One region of the Paenibacillus sp. J22P165 genome, then DNA from elsewhere that is predicted to be linked to it. Evidence: riboswitches for the same ligand, from Rfam matches in the RefSeq annotation. Region 1 holds a riboswitch; each other region holds the start of a gene.
What was found. Region 1 has a riboswitch for ZMP and ZTP ahead of rpiB (ribose 5-phosphate isomerase B). Riboswitches for the same ligand answer to the same signal wherever they lie in the genome.
Positions count from the first base shown of each region.

Region 2: linked by a shared signal. The riboswitch ahead of AC58QM_RS17735 (DJ-1/PfpI family protein) and the one ahead of rpiB (ribose 5-phosphate isomerase B) in region 1 are both predicted to bind ZMP and ZTP.
Region 3: linked by a shared signal. The riboswitch ahead of AC58QM_RS22390 (bifunctional 5,10-methylenetetrahydrofolate dehydrogenase/5,10-methenyltetrahydrofolate cyclohydrolase) and the one ahead of rpiB (ribose 5-phosphate isomerase B) in region 1 are both predicted to bind ZMP and ZTP.

Region 1 covers NZ_JCAUAP010000023.1:39,128-45,063, reverse strand. The annotation lists gene prmC (peptide chain release factor N(5)-glutamine methyltransferase) at 1-56, shown strand, start outside; gene spoIIR (stage II sporulation protein R) at 202-975, shown strand; gene AC58QM_RS33740 (L-threonylcarbamoyladenylate synthase) at 1,001-2,068, shown strand; gene AC58QM_RS33735 (manganese efflux pump MntP) at 2,225-2,785, shown strand; gene AC58QM_RS33730 (low molecular weight protein arginine phosphatase) at 2,887-3,459, shown strand; ZMP/ZTP riboswitch at 3,555-3,635, shown strand; gene rpiB (ribose 5-phosphate isomerase B) at 3,740-4,198, shown strand; gene AC58QM_RS33720 (TIGR01440 family protein) at 4,214-4,825, shown strand; gene glyA (serine hydroxymethyltransferase) at 4,862-5,936, shown strand, end outside.
Region 2 covers NZ_JCAUAP010000007.1:81,091-87,026, reverse strand. The annotation lists gene AC58QM_RS17760 (FtsW/RodA/SpoVE family cell cycle protein) at 68-1,213, shown strand; gene AC58QM_RS17755 (polysaccharide deacetylase family protein) at 1,416-2,129, shown strand; gene AC58QM_RS17750 (ATP-binding protein) at 2,170-2,721, shown strand; gene AC58QM_RS17745 (HAD family hydrolase) at 2,886-3,527, shown strand; gene AC58QM_RS17740 (GyrI-like domain-containing protein) at 3,861-4,376, shown strand; ZMP/ZTP riboswitch at 4,497-4,575, shown strand; gene AC58QM_RS17735 (DJ-1/PfpI family protein) at 4,634-5,248, shown strand; gene AC58QM_RS17730 (hypothetical protein) at 5,362-5,724, shown strand; gene AC58QM_RS17725 (phosphotransferase enzyme family protein) at 5,909-5,936, shown strand, end outside.
Region 3 covers NZ_JCAUAP010000008.1:510,084-516,019, forward strand. The annotation lists gene AC58QM_RS22370 (hypothetical protein) at 1-425, shown strand, start outside; gene AC58QM_RS22375 (methylenetetrahydrofolate reductase) at 763-1,704, opposite strand; gene AC58QM_RS22380 (sugar phosphate isomerase/epimerase family protein) at 1,819-2,583, opposite strand; gene AC58QM_RS22385 (DUF6886 family protein) at 2,688-3,212, opposite strand; gene AC58QM_RS22390 (bifunctional 5,10-methylenetetrahydrofolate dehydrogenase/5,10-methenyltetrahydrofolate cyclohydrolase) at 3,231-4,082, opposite strand; ZMP/ZTP riboswitch at 4,134-4,211, opposite strand; gene AC58QM_RS22395 (hypothetical protein) at 4,272-5,900, opposite strand.

The DNA.
Region 1 (5,936 bases):
ATCTCCAGGGGATCAATCGCCACGTGTTGGCGATTCGTGAGCCACGCCAGCTGTAGGCTTGATCCAGGCGAGCCTGAAAGCCTGCAAATATGAGCCCTCTACCAACTCTATCATTTTGCCAAAAATAATAGATTCATAGGTTTAGCCCCACCCACTATTGTCCATACTGGCTAGTAGATGACGGGAAAGGGGCTACTCTCCATGGTTAAGAGAACGGAGCGCCACTCAGTTAAGAGTTTATTATTCATTGTTTTTGCACTTATACTTATGATTATGTGTTGGGAATCCAATCGTACGAATGCGGCGGTTATTTCGCCTACGATACCAGAAGAATCGATTCGTTTGCGTATTCTAGCAAATTCGGATTCTGCGCAGGACCAAGCTTTGAAACGCGAGATTCGCGATGCGATTATTGCTCGTATGGCAGAGTGGGTTGTTGGACCCCATTCCTTAGACGAGGCAAGAGCGGTTGTGAACGCGCATTTGCCTGAATTCGATCAACTTGTTGGCGAGATGATTGCATCCCGTGGCTATAATTATCCGCATACAGTAGAGCTAGGTGTTGTTCCTTTTCCAACCAAAATGTACGGAAATGACGTCTACCCAGCTGGGGATTATGAAGCATTGCGTGTTGTGATTGGTTCGGGTGAAGGCCAAAATTGGTGGTGCGTGTTATTTCCACCGTTATGCTTTGTAGATTCCGTATCGGGTGAAGCGGTTGCTTCAGCAGCTGTTGTCGTGGCCAAAACGACCGATGAGAATGGCAAGGAAAAGCAGCCGGTTAAAGAAGATAAAGCGAAAACTGTCGCTAGCAAAGATAAAGCTACTTCGACAGAGAAGGTAGCAAAGAAAGACACAAAAGGTGAGGTCGTAGCAGCTTCAGTTACCACGACCACGACCGAAGAGCCGGCTCAACCGAAAGTAAAGTTCTTTATTTGGGAAATGTTTAAGGCGATCTTTTCGTGGTTCAGCTAATCTATACAAGTAAGGATGAGAGTTTGTGACAATCTACTGGAACGTGAATCAAGGAGCGATTGGCGCAACAGCGCAGGATATAGCAGAAGCAGCGAAACTTCTGCAGCAAGGTGATACGGTCGCTTTTCCGACCGAAACGGTGTACGGACTTGGAGCGGATGCGACGAATACCGCCGCCGTTCTCCAGATTTTCGCTGCAAAAGGGAGGCCGTCTGATAACCCTCTGATTGTACATATTGCTGATGTGAACCAGCTCCCAAGTCTTATTCAGTCGGATAGTCTAACAACGGATCATCTAGCTCTTATGCAAGCCTTTTGGCCAGGCCCCTTAACCATTGTGCTACCTGTTCTTGCAGGTAGCCTTTCGCCGTTAGTGACGGCAGGTCTGCAAACGGTAGGCATTCGTATACCTGATCATCCGGTTGCCTTACAGCTGCTGCGAGAAACAGGGCTGCCGATAGCGGCGCCAAGTGCGAACAGCTCAGGTAGACCGAGCCCAACCCTAGCCTCGCATGTGCGTGATGATTTGGACGGGAAGATTGGCGGCATTGTGGATGGCGGTGCAACTGGTGTTGGCGTAGAGTCCACGGTGATTCAGCTGGTTGACGGGGAGTTATACATCCTGAGACCAGGTGGTGTGACAGCAGAGCAGCTGCATGTCGTGTTGCCAGAGCTGCCTATTCATGTGTCTGAACCGACAGAAGTAGAGGCTTCGGATACCCCGCGTGCGCCAGGTATGAAGTACACGCATTATGCGCCGAAGGGCTTTATGCACATCGTGCAAGGGGACAATGTGCAGGAAGTCTCAGCATGGATTCAGCAGGATATTGATGCTGCCAAGGCACGAGGAGAGTCGACGGGTATTCTTACCTTTGAGGAGAGAGCAGGCGAATACCGTGCAGATCTCATTCTCGCATGCGGCTCTCTATCCGAACCAGATTCGATTGCTCGGGAGCTATATGGCGCTCTGCGGACTTTTGATCACCAAGGTATTAGTTATATTGTTGCAGAAGGTGTCCCTGATTCAGGCATTGGCAGCGCGATTATGAATCGACTGCTCAAAGCAGCGGGGCATGAACGGATCCGTCTCTAAAATATAAGATTTTTGTGTTTCACGCACTAAATTGCCTTATATTCCAGATAAACGCTACCGTCCAAGTAGGACGGTGTAGCCGTTTATTGTGATTAGCATGATTCCCAGTTTGTCCGCATATCTTGAGAAAGAATCGTGGACAAGGGGGATCGTGCTATGCTCGCATCTGGGGTACAAGTTGGGCAACTCATGACAATTGGAATAATGGCGATTGCTTTGGGCCTAGATGCTTTTTCGTTAGGAATTGGCATAGGAATGAAGGGCATTCGTCTGTGGGATATTTTGAAAATAAGCATTATCATCGGTCTTTTCCATGTAATCATGCCGCTGACGGGGATGTTTATGGGGCAATATGTTTCGCTCCTATTGGGTAACGTAGCGACTGCCGCGGGGGGATGTTTGCTTATTTTGCTTGGAGCCCATATGGTATACAGCTCGGTACGCGGGGAAGAAGCGACGGCCTTTGATCATCGGACACTATGGGGGCTTATTATATTTGCTCTCAGTGTAAGTATAGATTCATTCTCGGTGGGTGTATCGCTTGGCATGTTTGCTACCGATATCGTGCTCACTGTGCTCGTCTTTGGTTTATTTGGCGGGTTGCTTTCGATAGCGGGCTTGCTATTAGGTAGACGTGTTAGCGGTTGGGTAGGCGAATACGGCGAGGCATTCGGCGGACTTATCTTATTAGGGTTTGGGATCAAGTTTTTACTATGATACAATACGAGTAATCATGGACGGTGCAGCCGTTCTTAAATTTCTATATAAACGCACCTCTCTTAAGAGGAGGGTGTAGTCGTTTATTTCGGGAGGATTTCATGTTGCGAATTCTATTTGTCTGTACAGGAAATACGTGCCGCAGTCCGTTAGCTGAAGGTTTGCTGCGTATGAGGGTGCGTCAAGAGGGGCTTGCGGCGGAGGTTCGTTCGGCAGGTGTATCCGCGATGACGGGTGGTCCGATCTCTAGGAATAGCCAATCGCTTCTCCATGAAGCGGGTTTCAAAGAATCGATTAGTTCGCTAGCAATAAGTGCTGCAGATGTCGATTGGGCTGACCTGGTCTTGACGATGACAACGGGGCATAAACGTACCGTGATTGGGCGCTTCCCTCATGCGATCGAGAAGACTTATACGCTCAATGAGTATGTAGAGGACGATGATCGAATTCTGAAGGCAATTGAAGAGAGAGAGCAGCTCGCAGCGGAGCTTCAACTTAAACAGGCGTTGTCCCAAACGGTATCTGTCGAAGAAAGAAGTCGTATGTATACGTTGGAAAATACGATTCCCGATTACGATATTTCCGATCCTTATGGCGGATCATTGGCTGATTACCGAAACACCGCTGAAGAAATTAGTCGGAGCTTAGATAAATTGGTAAAAAAGCTGCGTTAACCAAAATCGTTTTTCCAGATTGCACCTTATGTCTTCATGTAGGCTAATAGAACTTTACACATCGCGAGGAATGCGATAAAATACAGGTAACAAGCAAGACTCAATGTAACTGGCGACGAGTGGGAGTAACCACAATGGAGCATTGAGCTATACGGCCGGTCGCCTGGGCAAAAGAGCAACGCGCGTTTTTTAGCGTGTGCGCTCTTTTTTTCGTTTTTGGTGAGCTTTGGGATATAATAGGATGGTCGAATTCGAACAGTCAAAAAGGAGCGTTTTATTCATGAAAATTGCTTTAGGTGCAGATCATGCAGGCTATCGTTTGAAAGATGTTATCATTCCTTTTATTGAATCATTAGGTCATCAAGTGATTGATTTCGGATGCAGCTGCGGCGACTCCGTTGATTATCCAGATTATGCACTTCAAGTTTGCGAAAAAGTCGTTTCAGGAGAAGCAGACAAAGGGATTCTGCTTTGTGGAACAGGCATTGGGATGTCCATTGCTGCCAATAAGGTTCCGGGAATTCGCTGTGCACTTGTGCACGATCTTTTCTCTGCGAAAGCGACACGTGAACATAATGATACGAACGTGCTTGCAATGGGTGAGCGAGTAGTTGGACCTGGTGTAGCGGAAGAAATCGTCAAAATCTGGTTGGAAACCGAGTTTTCAGAGGGCGTCCGCCATAAGAACCGCATCAATAAAGTGCAGAGCATTGAGGATCGTTTCACGGTACATCCCTAGAAATGAGGATGAATAATGAGTGATTCTGTATTTGACCCTATAGCAGCAGCGGAAGCTTTGGAAGCGAACCTGCGGGAGCTGGTTACGGTCGGCGGCTTGCGACCCGGCAACATTCTTGTGATCGGTACGAGCACGAGTGAAATTCTCGGGCATCGAATTGGTACATCGGGTACGCTGGATGCGGCTAAGCCGATTTTTGAGACGGTGAAGCGCATTTGCAGCGAGTTCGGACTGTTTGCGGCCTATCAGTGCTGTGAGCATTTGAATCGTGCGCTGGTTGTGGAAGAAGAGCTTTTGACGCTAGCGCCACAGCTGGAGCCGGTCTCTGTCATTCCCGTGCCGAAGGCAGGAGGCTCGATGGCCTCTTATGCGTATCGGCACTTCACAAAGGCCGTCGTGGTGGAGTCGATTGCGGCTCACGCGGCTATCGATATTGGCAGTACGCTGATCGGGATGCACCTGCGTAAAGTGGCTGTGCCTGTCAGGCCACCTGTTCGCCATATCGGCCAAGCGTACGTTACGATGGCCTTCGCAAGGCCTAAGCTGATCGGCGGCACGAGAGCTATCTACTCCGCCGATCTAGCGGAGCAACTCTATCAACAAGCTGCACCTGATGCAGATTGCTAATTGTATTTTAACGACTATCCTTAGGAGGAATTCCATATGACAAACTTTTTGAGCAAACAAGATCCGAAAATCGTAGAAGCGATGAACCTTGAGCTAGGCCGTCAACGCGACAAAATTGAGCTAATTGCTTCCGAGAACATCGTGAGCGAAGCCGTTCTTGAAGCTATGGGTACAGTACTTACGAACAAATATGCAGAAGGCTACCCAGGCAAAAGATACTATGGTGGCTGTGAGTACGTAGACATCGTGGAAGACATCGCTCGTGATCGCGCGAAAGAGCTTTTCGGTGCTGAGCACGCCAACGTTCAACCGCATTCCGGTGCACAAGCGAACATGGCTGTTTACCTAGCTGCTCTAAACCCTGGCGACACGGTTCTTGGTATGAACCTTGCGCACGGTGGTCACTTAACACATGGTAGTCCTGTTAATGCTTCCGGTATTCTTTACAACTTCGTAGCTTACGGCGTAAGCGAAAAAGATTTCCGCATCGACTATGATGATGTTCGTAAAGCAGCTTTCAAACACAAGCCTCGTATGCTAGTTGCTGGTGCAAGTGCGTACCCGCGTACGATTGATTTCGAAGCATTGGCTTCCATTGCTAACGATGTAGGCGCATTGTTCTTCGTTGATATGGCGCATATCGCTGGTCTAGTTGCAGCTGGTTTGCACCCGAACCCAGTGCCGCACGCACATTTTGTAACAACAACAACACACAAAACGCTTCGCGGTCCTCGCGGCGGTATGATTCTTACGAAAAAGGCATGGGCTGCAGCGATCGATAAAGCAGTATTCCCTGGTTCCCAAGGTGGACCTTTGATGCATACAATTGCAGCTAAAGCTGTTTCCTTCGGTGAAGCTCTTCAACCGGATTTCAAAGTTTATGGTCAAAACGTCATCAACAACGCACAAGCTTTGGCAACAGCTCTTACAGCTGAAGGTATCAACCTTGTGTCCGGCGGTACAGACAATCACTTGATGTTGGTTGACTTGCGTAACCTGAACATCTCCGGTAAAGACGCTGAGCACGTGCTTGATGAGATCGGTATTACAGCGAACAAAAACGCAATTCCTTTCGACCCAACTAGCCCGTTCGTAACAAGCGGTATCCGTT
Region 2 (5,936 bases), on a different contig from region 1:
ACTTAACATATCCAGAAATAGGTGATTCATTATTGAGAATATTCTCGGAGGAACACAATTTGCATTCATGTTAAAAAGAATAATTAAAGGGCTAGATGGCATTATTTTGTTGCTGATGCTCGTCTTAATGATCATAAGTATATTCTGCATCTATAGCGCAACAAGGACTAATCCAGATTTTTCCCAATCCTATATTAAAATGATGTATTTTTACGGCTTAGGCTTTATGGTCTTATTTATCATGCTATTTTTTAACTATAAACTCTTATTACGCTTTTCACCCATATACTATTTCATTGGTGTGGGACTGTTGGTCTTATTATTTTTTAAAGGGGATACGCTCAACAATGCACAGGGGTGGTTCATTCTTCCTGGTGGGATTGGCTTTCAACCGGCAGAACTGTGTAAGCTCATTTTAATCTTGTTTTTAGCGTATTTTCTATCTAAAAGAGAAGTCGACACACTAAGCCTGTTCAAAGAAATACTGCCTATGGGTTTTATAACCGTAGTTCCGTTTCTCTTGGTTCTAATGCAACCAGATCTCGGTAATTCCATTGCATATTTGGTTATTTTTATTGTGGTCTGTTGGTTCGGGCACATTAATTACAAGCATGCTTGGATTGGTCTAGTCATTATGATAATCGTGAGCGGAAGCTCGCTCTGGAGCTATATCAATTATCATGATGACATAAAGCAATTCATGGCATCCAAACATAAAGAGTACTGGCTGGATAGGGTAGATGCCGTCCTTTTGCCAGAGCAAGCTTCTGAAAAGGCAACATATCACATGAAACAAGCGATCAAAGCAATCGGATCGGGCTCGTTAGAAGGAGATGGCTATCTTCATGGAACTTCAGTCCAGAGTGGCCAGGTTCCCTATACCTATGCAGATTCCATATTCGTTGTAATTGCAGAAGAATTTGGATTTATAGGAGCATCAGCGATACTCTTCCTTTATTTTCTTCTCATTTATCGAATGATCATTATCGCTCTTAACATTCGAAGTCAAACAGGTATTTATATCATTGGTGGGATTTCTGCGATGTTTTTGTTTCAAGTTTTCGAAAACATCGGGATGCTGATCGGCATCATGCCAATTACGGGAATCACCCTTCCTTTTATCAGTTATGGAGGCACCTCGCTGTTGATTAATATGGTATCGATAGGCTTTGTGCTAAGTATAAAAATCTATGATGAGATAGATGTTGAATAGGGATCGTCGGCTGCTCTACAGTTAAACGGTCCCTTTTTGCTGCAGTATTCGGAAGACTTAACTTTTTGAAGTGGGGACGAACAAGAGGCAGTGAGAAAAAAAGGATATAACAATACATTGTGGAATACATCATTTGTAATGCGCAGCGGAGGAAAGTAAGATTTACTTCGTATTCTTTTGAAAGTATGGGAGGCTATGTGAATTGGGTCAACAATTAGCTAAAAAAATGTTTACGATGAGCTTTGATGATGGGACGATTCAGGACAGACGTTTTATTCATCTCATAGATACATATCATTTGAAATGTACTTTTAATTTGAACTCTGGATTATTTGGACAAGTACATACGATTGTGCACGAAGGCATTGAAGTCTGTCACGATGAAGTTCAAGCATCCGAAGTAAAAGAGTTGTATAACAATCATGAGATTGCGGTTCATACTGTAACCCATCCAAATTTACTTAATTGCTCGAGAGAGAAGATTATTGAGGAAGTTAATCAAGATTATATAAGTCTAACGGAACTTTCGGGTAAACCTATTATAGGTATGGCCTATCCAGGAGGTCCTTACTATAATGAATTTACTATTGATACAATCCTGAAAAATACGCCTATCCGTTACGCTCGAAATATTAATTCTCATAACTCTTTTATATTGCCAAGTAATTTCATGGAGTGGCAGCCAACCTGCCATCAAAATGATAAACAATTGATTCAACTTGCAGAAAAATTTATTGAAGCTGAAGCTCAAGAAGATATGCTGTTTTATGTATGGGGCCATAGCTTTGAATTTGATAAATATAAGAGTTGGGATAGTTTTGAGTATTTTTGTAAGATCATAAGCGGACGTAAGGATATTCGTTATATGACGAATGGCGAAGTTTATCATTATGTGACGCAACGTCACTTCGATTAACTACCAAATAAGGTATTAGATAGTTATCATGGAGGTTAATATGAAAAATAATATTCATATTCTGGGTGCTTCGGGCTCAGGTGCTACTACTCTTGGGAATGAATTGTCTTTGATATTGCCTCATAGTACTTTAGATGGTGACGATTTTTTTTGGATCGAGAAATTTACTAAACAGCGAGAACCCAAGGAAAGATTTCAGTTATTAAAAGAAGATCTTCGAAATAAAAAGCAATGGATTCTTACAGGAGCAGTATGTGGTTGGGGAGACGAGTTGAAATCAAACTTTGATCTAGTCATATTTATTTATACGCCTAGAGAGGTAAGGCTTCAAAGGTTAAAAGATAGGGAATTTCAAAGATATGGTCATGAAATATTACCTGGTGGAAGTAAGTACGAACAATCACAAGCTTTTTTAGAATGGGCATCCTTATATGATGAAGCTGGATTAGAAGTCAGAAGTAAGGCTTTACACGAACAATGGATGTCCGATTTAACTTGTCCAATACTGAGAATAGAAGGAGATTATACAGTAATAGAAAGAGTGAACATTGTTTTGGAATATTTGAATAAAAACGATAGTCCATTCAGCTAAACGTTCTTACCCTTGCACAGTTGGCGAACAACTCAGGTACAGCGCTTCTAGGCAATTGTTTTTAATATTCTTAAAATATTATCCATTTCCCCATAATTAAATTATTGTAAGCGGTTGCGTTTTGAAACGTAATGACTCCATAGCTGACAAAGGAGAACGAAACAATGAAAAAGTACATACTCTTCGATCATGATGGTGTTTTGGTTGATACTGAATTCTGGTATTACAAAGCGGGAGAACGTGCTCTGGCTGACATTGGATTTACCTTGGATAAAGATCAATACCTCCGCGACATGACCCAATCATTGGGCACTTGGGCCCAAGCTAGGGCGGCAGGTATTGATGAAAAGACCCTCAGCAAGCGGCGTGAGGTCCGCAACGTCTATTATCAGGAGTATCTAAGAACAGAAGCCATAGAGATTGAAGGCGTAGTTGAAACTCTAGCCGAACTTTCAAAGTATGTCCGTATGGCCATCGTGACGACTGCAAAGCGCGCAGATTTTCAACTTATTCATGAAAATCGCCAGATTATTCAATTCATGGAATTCATCCTTGTTCGCGAAGATTACGAGCACACCAAGCCGCACCCGGAACCATACTTGACCGGCCAAAAGCGCTTCGGAGCTACCAAAGAAGAGACCCTCGTTGTAGAGGATTCAAACAGAGGGTTGAACTCAGCCGTGGCGGCTGGTATCGACTGTGTTATTGTCCATAACGACTTCACAAAAACACATGACTTCTCTCAGGCCAGCTATCGAATCAAATCGCTGATTGAATTAAAGGATATTATCTTGAATATAACCTGAGAAAATAGCGTATATAATGAAATTTGATATTGAGCAAATAGTTCAAAGGCACAAATGTTTCTACATAAATTTCAATGAAACTGCCTGAGGAATCAGGCTTTTACTTTTTTGTAGGAGGTTTTTTGAATCAACAATGGATCATTCAAGTGTTACTCAACTCTCCAACCAAATAACCTTAATCCCATCCCCGTTTCCGGAGGGTGAATGAAAAAGGAATATATTTACAATGAAACAAATGTTCTGTATTATGATAGGGAAACATATCAAATAGAGATGATCTCCTATGAGTAGTGTAGTAATTCATGAATCAAGTGAGATTGGGGAGTGTATGCTTTGCAGGAAACAATAGCGATTGACTTGGTTGAAGTGGCGCCTTTCAAGACATTGGCTGTAAGGACGGGAATGACATCAGACAAGAACGGGACTAGGGTGGCATGGAGCAAGCTTACCGCTCAGGTCCCACTTGACGATACGCGACTTACGGACGTGCCTTCAGCGTATGTGTTCATTCCGCAGGAGCAATGGAGCAACAAAGTTGATACGCTTTGGGTAGGATTGGCGGTTCGTGAGTTTGGGGATGTACCGGATGGCATCGAGACTTTGGAGATTAGCGGTGGGCTTTGTGTGAGTGCAAAAGTATGCGGGAATGAGGCCCATATGTGGCGAGTATATGATGCGTTATTTGCATGGCTTGAACAGTCTCCTGATTATGAAATAGATCGGCGTCAAGGCGTATTTGGGATGGAGACAGTTCCGCTTGAACCGTTGAACGCTCTCACAGTTCCTTATTCAGAAATTGAAACATTTAACTTTGAAATGCTATACCCTATTCGTAAGAAGTCATCGTAGATTTATACGAAGAACTTTTGTTCAGAAAATTCATGTTATCTACAAAGAAAGGGCCGTCCTGTAAAGGATGGCCTTAAGGCTTGATAAAGTTAGATTTTCTAGATTATAATAAAGTAAATATTTGGTATGTGCGACTGGCGAAACGTGGAGTACCACGAGGAAGCATATATGTCATACGCCGTTCGCCTGGGCAAAGTATTTGGTCTAAGATCAGATGCTTTTTTTGTGCTTTTATATGAAAAGGACGGTGTTATGGAGTGAAAATAGCTTATATTCTTTTTGACAAGATGACAACATTGGATTTTGTTGGTTTTTATGAAGCGGTATCTTGGCTAAAAATTCTAAATGCTAAAGAAAATGTGTCTTGGGATCTCTGTGCAGCACGTGAGGAAATTACAGACGACCGTGGAATGACAATACAAATAAAGCATATCAGCCCAGATCTGTCTAAGTATGATTTGATATTTATACCCGGCGGGATGTCTACGAGAGAATTAAGATACGATACAGAGTTTGTATCTTGGATACAGACTGCTCGAGATGTGGAATACAAAGTATCTGTTTGCACAGGTGCTTTGCTGTTAGGTGCTGCAGGTTTCTTAACTGATAAAATGGCGACAACGAACCCTTCAGCTTACGATTTGTTGATTCCTTATTGCACAGCGGTTGTTAAGGCAAGGGTTGTACGCGATGGAAATATTTTTACTGGGGGAGGCGTTTCTGCTTCAATTGATCTGGGGTTGTACCTTGTTGAATCACTTACGAATATGGAAGTAGTAAAAAAGGTCCAAAAGATGATGGATTACCCTTACTATCAGGCGGGGCAATTGTCTACTATCTTCATGCCACACACGAGTGATGAATACTGTTAACAACGTCAGCGCGTTAAAGGAATTAAGAATTCACTGATGAAATTATAAGTAAATGATTTTCTCGATTGCAATAGGGAGCTATCGAATACTCAGACGGGTGGTGTTAAGTAACAATGTATATTAGATTTCATGGTAATTATAATAGTCCTAAGACTAAAAAACCTTTTGGTATTTTTGTAGTCATATATCACCTATATCGTGATGGAAGGCTTTCTGAAAGTGAGAGCAAGCTTTATCTCGACACCAAAGAATGGTTTGAAAAAAATTTACCCAACCCACCGTATTATGAAGATAATAATTCAATTAACGCTGTAACTTGGTTTAAAGATGATGGTAACACAGAAACCATGCTAGTTCATCTGGAACCTTTCTTTAGAATTGCTGAGAAACATCGAATAGAAATAATAAAATCTGTTTCCAGAGAACTTCCAGGTGTTCTTGCTTACGAGGATGAATATCAAGTTGGAGTTTTCTGATTTTCCGAGCTTAACTGAAACACAGATGAACAACAACCAGAAACGGTAGCCAGCCAATGAGCTGCTACCGTTTTCACATCTAACGGGTATGAATTTTCAATTAAAGACGTTTATTATTGACCAAAATCGATTGATTTGGATTAGAATTAGATTAATTACCTTTGGAGTGTGATCGAAGAAAACGATGGATAAGAATATTAAACATCTATTCA
Region 3 (5,936 bases), on a different contig from region 1:
TGCAGAAGGGTTATGCTAACGCTTATCCCCCTGTTTTCGATCAAGAAAGCAATTATCACGCTATTTTCATCGCTGAGTTCGTACAGGACAACACGAAAACCTATGTCATTTATGAATCGAGAGATGCCGGCGATACCTGGATCCCGCTCCCTTATCGATTACATGATTTGCAAGACATTCCAGTCCTGCACTTTGATGCCTTGCTTATGGGCAGAGCGATTTCTCAGGATGGCCTAACCATCTACACGATGGATACCTACAACCGTACAGACTGGCAACCGACGAAGCCTACTATTTCGTTGCAAAATGCTACCCAATTTCACCTACGCATGGATGGCTTTGGCTGGGTACTTATAAACGGCAGCGTCTTGGTGACGAAAGATGGTGGTCGGACTTGGGAAGAGCCTGGTGCAACTCGTAATTAATCAACATGTAGAAAGAGGCCGTTTCAAAAGTCGATCTAGACTTTTTGAAACAGCCTCTATTTTCGTTAATGACCTATGAGTATTAAACCTGCTTCCCGCAATCTAACTGGATTTTCTCCATCTATTTGCAGTAGATTTCTTGTATCCGAAAGGTTAACTGTATTTCCTGTAGTTAATTTTCTTCGATTTGATCGATTCCTCAAATATTATTCAAATTAAATGTACTTTTTCCATCTAATCATCAAAACACGCCAAATTCGAGCAAATTAGCTGTAGTAATTACATCTAAACACGAAGAAGCAGTTATCACAAGTTCTTCAAAGAATTATCGTTCCACTTAAAAAACAAACGAAGATCGCATCTTCTTATCCATCATGGCTTTAATCTCATGGACTAATTGAATGGAAGCTTCAATCTCGACTTTGCGCGTGGAGACACTTTCAACACTGCACCCGATCGGAATTCCTTTTTCCAATCCAAATTCGAATAATTCTTCGAAAATTTGTTGCGATACAGCTACCGATTTGTCCAAAACATCATGGGAATATTTCAAATCATTTTCCAACCATTTCGGGATACTGATCCCTAGCCATTTCATAAATTCTAAGGTTTTGGTTGATCCGCAAGGCGCAATATTCATCAAAATCGGCACCATGTCTAGCTTATTTTCTCTACAGTGATAATAATAGTCCGATAAGAAGTTTTTGGACGCTTCCACATTATAGGTTGCTTGCGATATGAAGAAGCGGCTTCCACTCTCTATTTTGCTAGCCATTCTTAGATGCTCATCATCTTTTTTCATGTGTCTTTCCGGAATGACAACGGCACCTAATGTAAGATTATTGTTCAGCTTCTGACTTAACGCATAGGCTTCCGGAAGCCCCATATGAACCTCTTGATTACTAGAAGAGGCGCCAACAAACACGGAAAACCGCTCTTCATCATGATCAGCCCTGATCCAATCTGACAATTGTTCCTCCGTATATTTACCAACACAGCGATAAATAATCTTGGGAACCTTTAGCTTGGACAAATACTCCTTGCTGTAAGTCGTCGGATCAACGGTTTGCAAATACGGGAAAGGACGATCTTGATCAATCCGATCACTTTCCTCCTGCACATCGTAAAGAATTAAGCCATCTATTTGAAGCTTCTGAAGCCGCTCACATTGCTTTTGTGAAATTTCAGCCATTTTCTCTAGGGATTGTGTTTCTTTCGGCGGCGTCATCCCATAGGTAAGGATACCTGTTTCTCTTCGCAGTATTTTGTCTTTTAGCATATGTGTCACAACCTTATCTCTCTAATTCCCGAAAAAATGAAATCATAGCAAACTACTCGGTATTCTATAGTTCGACCCCCAAATACCGTATTCCTCTTCAAATCGGAATACCCGTTAAAGGAACTTACTACGCATAAAGGCCAAACTTGCTGCAAACTCCTTCTCTGGATCATGCACCGTACACTCAGCGGAAATCATACCTTTATACCCGGATGCATGCAAGGCCGTAACGAATTGATCATAGGGATACTGTCCAGTCCCAGGGGACAATCGTCCTGTATCGGCAAGATGAATATGTTGGAGCCATTCTTTATTTTCGATAAGGGTAGTGATTGAATCCTGTTCTTCATCCATATGGTAGAAATCAGCCAAAACCCGTATGGAGGGATGATTTACTTGTTTAGCAAAAGCTACCGCCTCAGAAACTGTGTTGATTATGTTAGATTCCTTGCGATTCAAAGGCTCTATAGCCAATGAAACACTTGTATCTTGGAATTCTTCACCGATGACAGAGAGTAATTGAAGCAGCTGTTCCTCTGCGCGATTGCGCTCCCAACCGTCCGGGATTTGACGTGCTTTTCCACTTCCCAATACGGCTGTCTGAGCTCCTATCTTATTTAAAGCGCTTGCAGCTTTATGAACATAACGACGGATTCGTTCTTCATCCGCTTCTGGACCTACCACTTTCAAGTCTCCAGGAAAAAATATACTGAAAGCTTGCACCGGCAATGGACTGTTCACGTACAAAGGAAGCTTGGTGTTGAAGTCCGCCTCATCCTCTAAATTTAATGATACGAGAGCGCATTCCATATAATCGAAGCCAATACGTTGAAGTCTTTCCGCTTCCTGAATTCCACTGCACCATCCAAATTTATACATGTCCATTCCTCCCTATCGTTACTTACTCTTTTAATATAGCAAAAAAACCAAAGAATAGGATCATGAATTTGTCCAATTCTTTGGCTATTTTATCTAGAAGGTATTTAGAGTTCTCGCTGCTCCGCAAATCCCATTCTACACATGGAATAATTGAAACTCGCTTGCTGAATTTTATCAGACAAGTCCCATAAATTATTCAAAATGCGAACTTCCACGTTTCTTCTAAAGAGCTCTCCGAACAAATCTCGAATTTCAACTTTATGGATAGGTATTTGTGACTTCTCACTCACATAGTACCCAGCTCCAGGATCTAGCGAGTAAAAATCGGTCGAATCAAGTTCGTACAAATATAGCGTTGTCTGTTTCATAATATCAAACCATTTATGCTCGATAGCAACAACATGCGTCGTTGACTGCGAGGAAATAAAGTGTCTTTTATCTTCATCAGAAGTGGTTTCATTGCAATGATAGGTCACTCTTGGACAATTCCGAGGTGTCAGAAAATTAGGTAGGCATTGTTCATTAATCGCCCATACTAATCCTTTTTCTGGATCCAAGTCTTTTCTTGTAGGAATTCTAGGGTTAAAAATAGCAATGTCTTTCTCTTCGCTTACGTGAAATAATTTCACCTATGCTCCTGCCCCCTATCATCTAGAATTCACATACTTCTCCGCTGCATCAACTGTATGTTTCAATAAGGTTGCTATAGTAACGGGTCCTACTCCCGCAGGAACAGGTGTAATCGCTGATGCCTTCACGCGACAAGCCTCATAATCAACATCTCCAATGTTGCCTGGATTATATCCCGCATCCATCACGACCGCTCCTGGTTTAATCCAATCTCCTTGCACAAAATTCGGTTTACCAACAGCCGCTACCACAATGTCCGCTAATCGAACCATGTCTCCCACATTCGACGTCTTTGAGTGACAGATGGTTACAGTTGCGTTCCGATTTAATAGCATCATAGAAACCGGCTTCCCCAGAATGGGACTTCTGCCAATCACCACAGCGTGTTTGCCCTCTATGGGAATCTGGTAATCATCCATAATGGCTAGGATAGCCGCTGGTGTACAGGATGGAAAAGCAGCAATGCCGAAGGCATTTTGAGCAAAACCTTGTGTCGTTACGCCATCTACATCCTTATCCATATGAATCGCTTCAAATGCCGCCCTTTCATCAATATGATGAGGGACAGGATGTTGAAGCAAAATCCCATGCACACTTGGGTCAGCATTCAGTTTCTGAATGGCAGCGATTAATTCTTCAGTCGTTGTATGCGCGGGTAGCTCAACTCGAATAGAACGGATACCCAGTCGTTTACACGCATTTCCTTTCATTTTCACATAAGTAGCTGAAGAAGGATCATCGCCAACTAAAATCGTCGCTAGGCAAGGTGTGACCCCTTTCAAAGCTAACTGACTAATTCTACTTATCAGCGCCTCTTTCATGTTCGTTGCCACCCGATTACCGTCCAAGATTACTGTTTCCACATTCATCTCATCATTCCTCCCAAGGTAAGAACATAAAGAGGTAAGGGGAATTCCCCTTACCTCTGCCCAGGCGTACGGCTATTATCGGTGTGCTCCCTCATGGTTACCCATGCTCCGCCAGTTACACATCGTTTATTGATAGGTATATCATAGCAATCCATTCCCCTATGTTCAACATGTTTGTCAAAAAAATGACTATAAAGATGCTGGTGACAGGAAGAACGAATACCACAAATTCGTCATGAATACATCAAGCACAACAAAGTAGAACATCTCGAGCCCTACATTTCGCTCAGATAAACCTCTTCGCCATAAGCGAGTTACACCATAAGAAATGACAGCAAAAATAGCGAGTAACAACAAGCCAGCCCACACAGATTGCAAGCTATCTGGCATGACTTGCAGAGCCATTGATTTTCGAAAATCCCCAATAAAAAGGGCTTTGACGATGAGATACATCGCAAGGGATATCCCAAAATGCCGCTTGGCATGCTCATCATAATGATATTGCCAAAATACACTGATAATGACTAAATAAAGGCCAGGTAGTAAAATCCATTTTAAGCTTATAAGTGCCGTGAGAACGCCAATCCCCCAAAAAAGCGGTAAGTTTCCAGCTGCTTCTTGCAAATCCTCTGTGCCTATATGGTTCATACGCTCCAAATAAGGTATCTGATCTGTTGCGTAATAAACGCGATAGGACTCCGCATTCACGGCATCCAGCCAAACAGCTAATGAACTATCTGCTCTTGTCGCTAAGCTCGGATAGGACGCGAATCCACTGAATTGACTAATCCGAGCAGAATCTCTCATTTTACCATCCTTGAAACTAACTTTGTACACCTCTTGACTCGTTTGGCGCCTATTTTTCTCATAAACAGACGATACCACAAGCGTAACTTCGCCAGAGGAAGATTGTGTGAAGGAAGGATGCAAAATCGTATCCGAATCGCTCTTAGTCGTGACAGGCAGGTTGATAACATCATCTACCAACTTATCTGGTTGATTCGAAGGGAATGTAAGCAAGTGCAACGTACTCTTCCCAGATTTACGAGAACTCGTCGTATACACCGTCATCATTGATGAACCATCGACTGCCAGCGCTATATCATCTAAACTACTCGTTGCATAATCGACATCCTTTAACTTGCGCTGTACAAGCGGTTTCCAAGTTTCTGATGCGAGTTGAACGTAATGAAAAGATTCATTGCCTTCTTTACTGATTGCGTAGACGAGTGAAAGACTGCCGGTCGCATCCCGATGTCCTTGGATATGTCTGATATTGGGGATATCAAGCTGGGACCAAGTTAGCTTCTCATTCGGATGAAAAGCACTCACATACAGTGTTGTATCATTGTAAGCCAACAGGATGCTTTCCCCTTGAGAATTCTTTACCGTTTGAACAGCCGTAATTTCATTGGCATTCATTACGAACATCGGCGACCAAGCGCCGTTCTTCCACTCGCTCGTATATAGCTGATTTCCGTCCCCAATCCAAACCACATGATCCTTATCTAATTGCCTATAGGAACGAAATGAACCCTCAGCAGGTAAGCCGCGTGTTTCCGAAGTACGCTGCCCCTTATCATCAATCGTGACCAATTCAATCGTTTTTCCTGCCAAATACGCAAAGCTGCGATCGCCAACCATTTGCACAGGTTCACCGATCGTTGCTACTTGCGTTAATTCCGTTGCACGGCCAAAAGGTTCTGGATATGGCTTTACATTTTCATTCGCCAACATGAACGTTTGAATCAAACCGATGACGATGATCGCCGCCAAAAAAGGAACATACGTAAACAGCTTCCATCTTGATTTCTTCACTTCGTAAAAACCTCCAAAACTTTCATACTGCCCTAG